One region of the Microbispora sp. H10830 genome, then DNA from elsewhere that is predicted to be linked to it. Evidence: riboswitches for the same ligand, from Rfam matches in the RefSeq annotation. Region 1 holds a riboswitch; the other holds the start of a gene.
The links. A riboswitch is a leader RNA that binds a small molecule or an ion and turns the genes downstream of it on or off. The one in region 1 is predicted to bind cyclic di-AMP.

Region 2: another riboswitch for cyclic di-AMP. It lies ahead of HHX35_RS18915 (hypothetical protein); the one in region 1 lies ahead of HHX35_RS37320 (glycoside hydrolase family 25 protein).

What each region holds. Positions count from the first base shown of each region.
Region 1 covers NZ_JABBWX010000021.1:93,833-97,689, forward strand. The annotation lists gene HHX35_RS37310 (oxygenase MpaB family protein) at 1-3, opposite strand, end outside; gene uppS (polyprenyl diphosphate synthase) at 1-725, opposite strand, end outside; cyclic di-AMP (ydaO/yuaA leader) riboswitch at 1,081-1,227, shown strand; gene HHX35_RS37320 (glycoside hydrolase family 25 protein) at 1,240-1,962, shown strand; gene secD (protein translocase subunit SecD) at 2,023-3,857, opposite strand, start outside.
Region 2 covers NZ_JABBWX010000007.1:19,258-23,114, forward strand. The annotation lists gene HHX35_RS18905 (DeoR/GlpR family DNA-binding transcription regulator) at 1-246, shown strand, start outside; gene galT (galactose-1-phosphate uridylyltransferase) at 340-1,398, shown strand; cyclic di-AMP (ydaO/yuaA leader) riboswitch at 1,469-1,607, shown strand; gene HHX35_RS18915 (hypothetical protein) at 1,642-2,553, shown strand; gene HHX35_RS18920 (HAD domain-containing protein) at 2,575-3,135, shown strand; gene HHX35_RS18925 (hypothetical protein) at 3,232-3,576, shown strand; gene HHX35_RS18930 (TetR/AcrR family transcriptional regulator C-terminal domain-containing protein) at 3,786-3,857, opposite strand, start outside.

The DNA of each region.
Region 1 (3,857 bases):
CATTGACATCCCTTTCCTCTCGGGGCCGGTGCCTGTACGGCGCCGAACCGGCGGTCGCGCCGTCGGTAGACCTCCAGGCATTCCCAGAAGTGCCCGGCCCGGAAGTCCGGCCACAGCACCCGGGGGAAGACCCATTCGGCGTACGCCACCTGCCAGAGCATGAAGTTGGAGATCCGCTGTTCTCCGGAGGTGCGGATGACGAGGTCCACCTCGGGCATGTCGGGGTGGGGCAGACGGCGGGCGAAACTCTCCTCGGTGACCTGCTCGGCCGGCACCCCGTCGCGGATCAGCGACCGGGCGGCCTCGACGATGTCGCGGCGGCCGCCGTGGTCGAAGGCGACCGTCAACGTCATCCGGCGGTTGTCGCGGGTCAGCGCCATCAGGTCGGCGATGTCCCGGGCCAGCGCGGGCGGGATCCGCGGGTCGGTGACCCCGAGGAACCGGCAGCGGATCCCGCGTGTGTGCAGTGACAGGGCGTGTTTGCGGATGGCGCGCCGCACCAGCCGCAGCAGGATGTCGACCTCGGCGGCCGGGCGCCGCCAGTTCTCGGTGGAGAAGGCGTACAGGCTCAACCACTCGACGCCGGCCGTGTGCGCCGCCTCGATGACATCGATCACCGCGGTCTCGGCCGCCCGATGCCCCTCGGTGCGGGGCAGCGACCGCTGCGCGGCCCACCGGCCGTTCCCGTCCATGACGCACGCCACGTGACGAGGGATGCCTCTCACCCGGCCGTGAGAGCTGCTGCGCGGGCGGCGAGGACGCGGCGGAAGACTCCCATGCAAACCCTTTCCGAGACCGTCGCGGGGTCTCCGGACCCCCTCGGCGACGACCCTTTCACACTGCGTAAGAGAGTGACTACTTACCGTTGGTAATCACAGCCCTTACTTCGTGGGGATTCGGTCGCGCGCCGCCGTCCCGGGCGGCGGGGCGGCCCGAGGCGGCAACGGCCCAGGTAAAGACGCGTTTTGTCCTGTTTACACCATTCTGGTGGTGTGTGTACCTTTAGGGCACACGGCATGGGTACCGGCCATACTTCCACCGCCATTTCCCTTGCCGTGTCGTTGCCCGGACCGCGCGGTGATCGCGCGGCCGCCGAATCCACGTCATGTGGAGCCGGGGACCCACTCTCTCTTCGGGGTGAATCGGTGCGCAGCCCCCAGATGCGCCCGTAGGGCACTTCCTGCCCGAACCCGTCAGCTAACCCGGTAGGCGGCATGGAAGCAAGGAGTCAACCCCGTCATGTCCACCCATCGGCTCTCCCTCGGGAGCCGGCCCTCCCGCCGGCGCCTGCGCTCCGCCCTCGCGGCGGCGACCCTCGCGGTCTCGGCCGCCACCGCCACCGTCACGGCGGCCGTCGTCCTGCCCGCCCCGGCCTACGCGAACCCGCACACGTACGGCCAGGACGTCTCCGGCTACGAGGCCGACCACGACTGGATGAACAGCCGCGCGCAGTTCGGCTTCATCAAGGCCACCGAGGGGACCTCCTGGGTCGACTCGTCCTTCCCCCGCCACTGGCGGGAACTGGCCAAGAAGGGCATCGTCCGCGGCGTCTACCACTTCGGCCATCCCTCCAACGACCCCATCGCCGAGGCGGACCACTTCCTCGAGGTGGTGAACTCGCAGCCGAGCAAGCCCGGCGACATCCTGGTCCTCGACCTGGAGGCCACCGACGGCGAGTCCGTCGAGCAGGTCAACAAGTGGGCCAAGACCTGGCTGGAGTACGTGACGGCCAAGACCGGCACCAGGCCGATGTTCTACAGCGGCTGGAACTTCGCCGAGAAGTACGGCAGCGGCCTCGGCCAGTACCCCCTGTGGGTGGCCCACTACAGCAAGGCCCCGGGCGACATCACGCCGCCCGCCGACTGGAAGTCCTGGGCGATCCACCAGTACACCGACTCGCCCATCGACCAGAACGTCTCCGCGCTGACGCCCGCCCAGTTGCGCGCGCTCGGACGGCCGTGACCGCGCGGGCCCAGGGGCGGGACGTCCCGCCCCTGGGCCCATGGCGGCCGACCGGATCGGTCAGACCACCGCGCCGGAGCCGTCGCGCCGCGCGGGCCTGGCACGCGGGGCGGCGGGGACCGGGGGCGGCTGGGAGTTGCGCCTCTCCAGCGCGATCGCCGCCGGCCCGGCCACGAACGACGACGACAGCGTCCCCACGATGATGCCGATCAGCAGGGCGACCGCGAAGTCGCGCAGCGAGTCGCCGCCGAACACCGCCAGCGCCGCCAGGATGAACAGCGCACCGAGCCCGGTGTTGACGGTGCGCGGCACGGTCTGCAGGATCGCGGTGTTCACCACCCGGCCGAACGGCTCCCCGCGCCGCACCGGCCACAGCTCGCGCACCCGGTCGAAGAGCACGACCTTGTCGTTGACCGAATAGCCGATGATCGTGAGCATCGCGGCCAGGAACACTCCGTCGATCGGCTTGCCCATCCAGGCGAACGCTCCGACGACGACGGCCGCGTCCACGAACAGCGCCGCCACCGCCGCCGTGCCGAACGTCCACCGGAACCGGAACGCCAGGTAGACGAGCTGCGCGGCGAGCGCGACGCCGAGCGCGATGAGTGCGTTGCGGCGCAGTTCCTCGCCGAGGCTCGGCCCGATGAGCTCGTCACGCTGCTTGGCGACCTCGCCCACGCGCCGGTCGAGCGCCTCCTCCATACGGACCACGTCGTCGGCGCTGATCTGCCCGGTGCGCACCGAGATCGCGTCGTCCGACCGCTGCACGACGGCCGAGGGGAACCCGGCGTCCGCCACCGCCTGCCTCGCCGTGGCGACGTCGACCGGCCTGCTCGTGCCGAACTCCACGATCCGGCCGCCGGTGAACTCGACGCCGTAGTCGAGCCCGCGGGTGACCAGTCCGGCGCCCGCCAGCACGAGCAGCCCGGCCGCGACGGCGAGCCACAGCCGCCTGCCGCGCATCAGGTCCGGGTCGCGCCGGGTCAGCCAGGTCCTGACCCGGCCGACAGAGCCGATGCCGGACGCCCGGGGGCCGATCCTGTCGATCAGGGCGGCGGTGAGCACCCGGGTGATCAGCATCGCCGAGACCAGCGAGGCGAGCACGCCGATCGCCAGTGTCACGCCGAAGCCCTTCACCGGCCCGGAGGCGAGCCAGAACAGCAGCCCCGCGGCGAGCAGGGTGGTGATGTTGGAGTCGGCGATCGCGCTCCAGGCGTTCTTGAAGCCCCGGTCGAGGGCCGCCTTGAGGCCCCGGCGGGGCGCCTCGCCGTACTCCTCCCTGGCCCGTTCGAAAACCAGCACGTTGGCGTCCACCGCCATGCCGATCGCCAGGACGAACCCGGCCAGGCCGGGCAGTGTGAGCGTTGCTCCCATGGCCACGAGCCCGGCGTACGAGATCAGGCCGTAGCAGGCGAGCGCGACCGCGGCGAGCACGCCCACCAGCCGGTAGACGACGCCGATGAACACCGCGGTCAGGATCACCCCGACGAGGCCGGCCTTGGCGCTCGCCGCGATGGCGTCGGCGCCGAGGGTCGGGCCGACCGTCCGCTGCTCGACCAGATCCAGCGGCACCGGAAGCGAGCCGCCCTTGATCAGCACCGCCAGGTTCTGCGCCTCCTGCGGGGTGAACGACCCGGTGATCTGCGTGGTGCCGCCGGGGATCCCCGCGTCGCAGGCCACCGAGTCGGCCACCTGCGGCGAGGAGATGATCTCGTCGTCGAGGACGATGGCGACGCGGCGCTTGTGGTCGCCGACCGGCGCGCAGGCCGCCTTCCCGGTCAGCTCCCGCCAGGGGCCGGGCTCCTTGAAATCGATCGTGACGAACCAGCCGGGACCCATCTGGGGGTCGCTGCGCGCGGCGGCGTCGGTGACGCCGGCCCCGCTGAGGGCGACCG
Region 2 (3,857 bases), on a different contig from region 1:
CCGAACCTGCTGGAGGCGGAGACCGACCGCGCCCTCATCGCGGCCGCCCAGCAGCTCGTGGTCCTGGCCGACCACACCAAGTGGGGGACGATCGGTATCAGCACGATCGCCGCCCTCGACGAGGCCGGCGTGGTCGTGAGCGACGTCGGCCTTCCGGAGGAGGCGCGCGCCGCGCTGTCGGAGCACGCAGGCGAGCTCCTCCTCGCCGATCCGTCCGGGGAGACCGAGCTGGAGACCGCACTGTGACGCCGGACCTCTGCAGGAAGCCCGCTGTGCCCCCGGACATCTGGAAGCCCGCTGTGACCCGGGACACCGCACCGTGAAGCTGGAGACCGCTCTGTGAAGCGCACCATCACCCATCTCGCCGACGGCCGTGAGCTGATCTATTTCGACCGGCGCGACGACGCCGACCACAGCGCCATCGACGCCAGGGACCTGCCGCCGCGTCCGCTCGCCTCCGAGTTGCGCTACGACCCCCTGATGGACGAGTGGGTGGCCGTGGCCCGGCACCGCCAGACGCGCACCCACCTGCCGTCCGCCGATGAGTGCCCGCTCTGCCCGGGTCATCCCGGCTCGGAGATCCCCTCGCCGTACGAGGTGGCGGTGTTCGAGAACCGCTTCCCGTCGTTCAGCTTCAACACAGGTGCGTACGAGCAGGTGGGCGGGCTGAGCGAGGTGCGGCCGGGGATCGGGCGCTGTGAGGTCGTCTGCTTCACCTCCGACCACGACGCGTCGTTCGGTTCACTGAGCGACGAGCAGGCCGAGCTGGTCGTCGAGGCGTGGGCCGACCGTACGGCCGAGCTGTCCTCGCTGCCCGGCGTGGAGCAGGTCTTCTGCTTCGAGAACCGCGGCGCCGAGATCGGCATCACGCTGCCGCACCCCCACGGCCAGATCTACGCCTATCCGTACGTCACGCCGCGTACGCGGCAGATGCTGGACGCCGCCGCCCGCCATCAGGGCGGCAACCTGTTCGCGGACGTCCTGGCCGCGGAGCGGAGGGGCCCCCGGGTGGTGGCCGCCAACGAGCACTGGACGGCCTTCGTCCCGGCCGCCGCGCGCTACCCGTTCGAGGTGCACGTCTACCCGCACCGTCAGGTGCCCGACATCCCCGCGCTGTCGCCCGAGGAACGGGCCGCATTCGCGCCGCTCTACATCGAGGTGCTGCGCCGCCTGGACGGGCTGTTCGGCGTCGTCATGCCGTACGTCGCGGCCTGGCACCAGGCCCCGGTCGCCTACCGGCGCGACCTCGCCTACCTCCACCTGCAGCTCTTCACGATCCGGCGCGCGCCGAACAAGCTGAAGTACCTGGCCGGGTCGGAGTCGGCCATGGGCGCGTTCGTCAACGACGTGCTGCCTGAGGAGGCCGCCCGGATGCTTCGCGAAGCGATAACGGCTTGATCTCCGGTTGGTTGCGACTTTGGTGGCAGCCACGGTTTCTTTACCACTAGTATCCCTGACACCGGCCGTCACAACCGGTACGCCTAATCCCGGGCGCCCCGCCCGGGAGCCGGGGACCCAATCACGCACCTGGGGTCAAGGCAGTGGCCTGCCCGGGCTCCTCCAGCCCGAACCCGTCAGCTAACCCGGTCGGCAGATGGAGAGGAGTGGGCTCTGCCCCGCGCGTTCCCCCTGGCTGTCGGCGTGCTCGCCTCCGCCGTCCTCGTGTTCGGCACGGCCGCGCCCGGTGCCGCCGACCCCAAACCGACGGAGAAGCAGCTCAAGAAGGAGCTGTCGGACCTGCGGAAGAAGGTCGACCGGTTGATCGGCGACTACAACGCCAAACGCGTCGCCCTCGCCAAGGCCCGCGTGGAGGAGAAGGCGGCCCGAGGCCGGCTGGCCAAGGCGGAGGCCGACTACGAGGCCGCCAGCGACGCCGTACGGCAGCTGGCCGGGCTGCGCTACCAGACCGAGAGCGCGATGGCGCTGCCCGACATGAACACCGCCGCGCTGAACTACCAGCTCAAGGAGGAGCAGGCCGCCAGGCTCGCACACTTCGACCAGGTCCGCGCCGAACGGCAGCGGGCCGCGGACGCCGCCAAGACGCTGACCGGACAGCTGAAGACGCAGGCCGTCGAGGTCGCCGGACAGCGCGAGGACGCCGAGGATCTCATCGACGAGATCAAGGACAAACTCGACGCGCTGATCCCGATCGCGCCGGGAAAGCGCGCGGGCGGGTCGTGGGCGCCGGAGCTGCCCAGCGGCTCCGACAACATCACGCCCCGGATGCGGCTCACCCGCGGCGAGGTCGAAAAGAACTTCGACCTGCGGTTTCCGGTCGGCTGCTACCGCGCGGAGAACAGCGGCGAGCACCCCCTCGGGCGCGCCTGCGACTTCATGATGAGCTCGGGCGGCGCCATGCCCTCGCCCGAGATGAAGGCGCTCGGCGACAGCCTGGCCGCCTGGGCCATCAAGAACGGGCCGAAGCTGGGCGTGATGTACGTGATCTGGCAGCAGCGCATCTACAACCTCGGCCATCCGGGCTGGCGGACCATGTCCGACCGCGGCGGAATCACCGCCAATCACTACGACCACGTGCACATCTCGATGTACTAGACCCGCAAGCCGCCTGCCTGCATGTTTGGTCTCGACATCTTCGAACGCGGCGTCCTTGCCGAACGTGAGCGAGGTCGGGGCAGCATGACCGATCACGCTGAACGCCCACTGCTCTTCCTCGACGTCGACGGGCCGCTTCTCCCCTTCGGCGAGGGCCCGCAACGCGCACCTCGGGGCACTACACCGGACTCGCGCTTGGCGCGGCTCACCTCCGAGGTGGGGAGTCGGCTGGCAGCGCTGCCCTGCGAACTCGTCTGGGCGACAACCTGGGAAGAGGAGGCGAATGCCGAGATAGCACCCCGGATCGGGCTGCCGCGACTGCCTGTCGTGAGCTGGCCGGAGCCAATCGACCAGCACAAACGTGAGGACCAATGGTTCGGGCTCTGCTGGAAGACCCGCACCCTCGTGAACTGGGCGGGCGGACGCCCGTTCGCCTGGGTCGACGATGAGATCACCAACGCCGATAGGGAGTGGGTCTCCGTACACCACAGCGGTCGGGCTCTCCTTCACCACGTGGAGTCATACAGGGGACTCGCCGACGAAGACTTCGCCGTCCTCGATCAATGGCTTCGAGCCTTTTGAATCACCCGCGATCCACAGAATTCGACAATCACTCCAGATCAAGCAACTGTTGCCGTTGCCTATAAGCGAGATGCCCGTTTGTGTAGCGTGCAGCCCATGACTGCCGGACAACATCCCCGCCTGGCGGATGTGTTTCCCGACCTCACCGCTGAGATCATCTCTCTGCTGCGGGAGGACGAGAACGACCCTCTTGCCGACACGGTCGAGGACCTGCTGTTCTACGGCGTGTGCACCTGCAGGTCCACGTGCACCAACCTCTTGACGGCCCCGCGAGGTTCCTCAGGTTGCTGGGTGGTGCAGTTGGAACGCAACGGCGAAGACGTCATCTGGCTGAGCTTGGACCCCACCGCGACGACGATCACGGACATCGAGGTTTGTGACGGACGTGACCTCGGTCCGGCAAGCCGCCGGCGGAGCGTCTCTCCGTGGCGAACTGCCTGACAACGCTCGCGGACGATGGTGGACACCCCGTGGGCGACGGTGGACGGCCCGGAAAGGTCAGGCACCCACGATGTCGCCGATACTGCCGGTGATGACCGCCGGCTTCTAGCCCGACGGCGGCGGGCTGGTCCGCCACGCCAGGACCATCCGCGCCCGCGAGGAGTGGTTCGTAGACGGCGGGTGGCGGGGCGGCCCGGCCGGAGCCGACGTCAAGACGGCAGAGTTCCTCTGGCACCGGCGATGATCAATTCGAGGCCGTCGTGGAAGGCACGGTCCCTGCG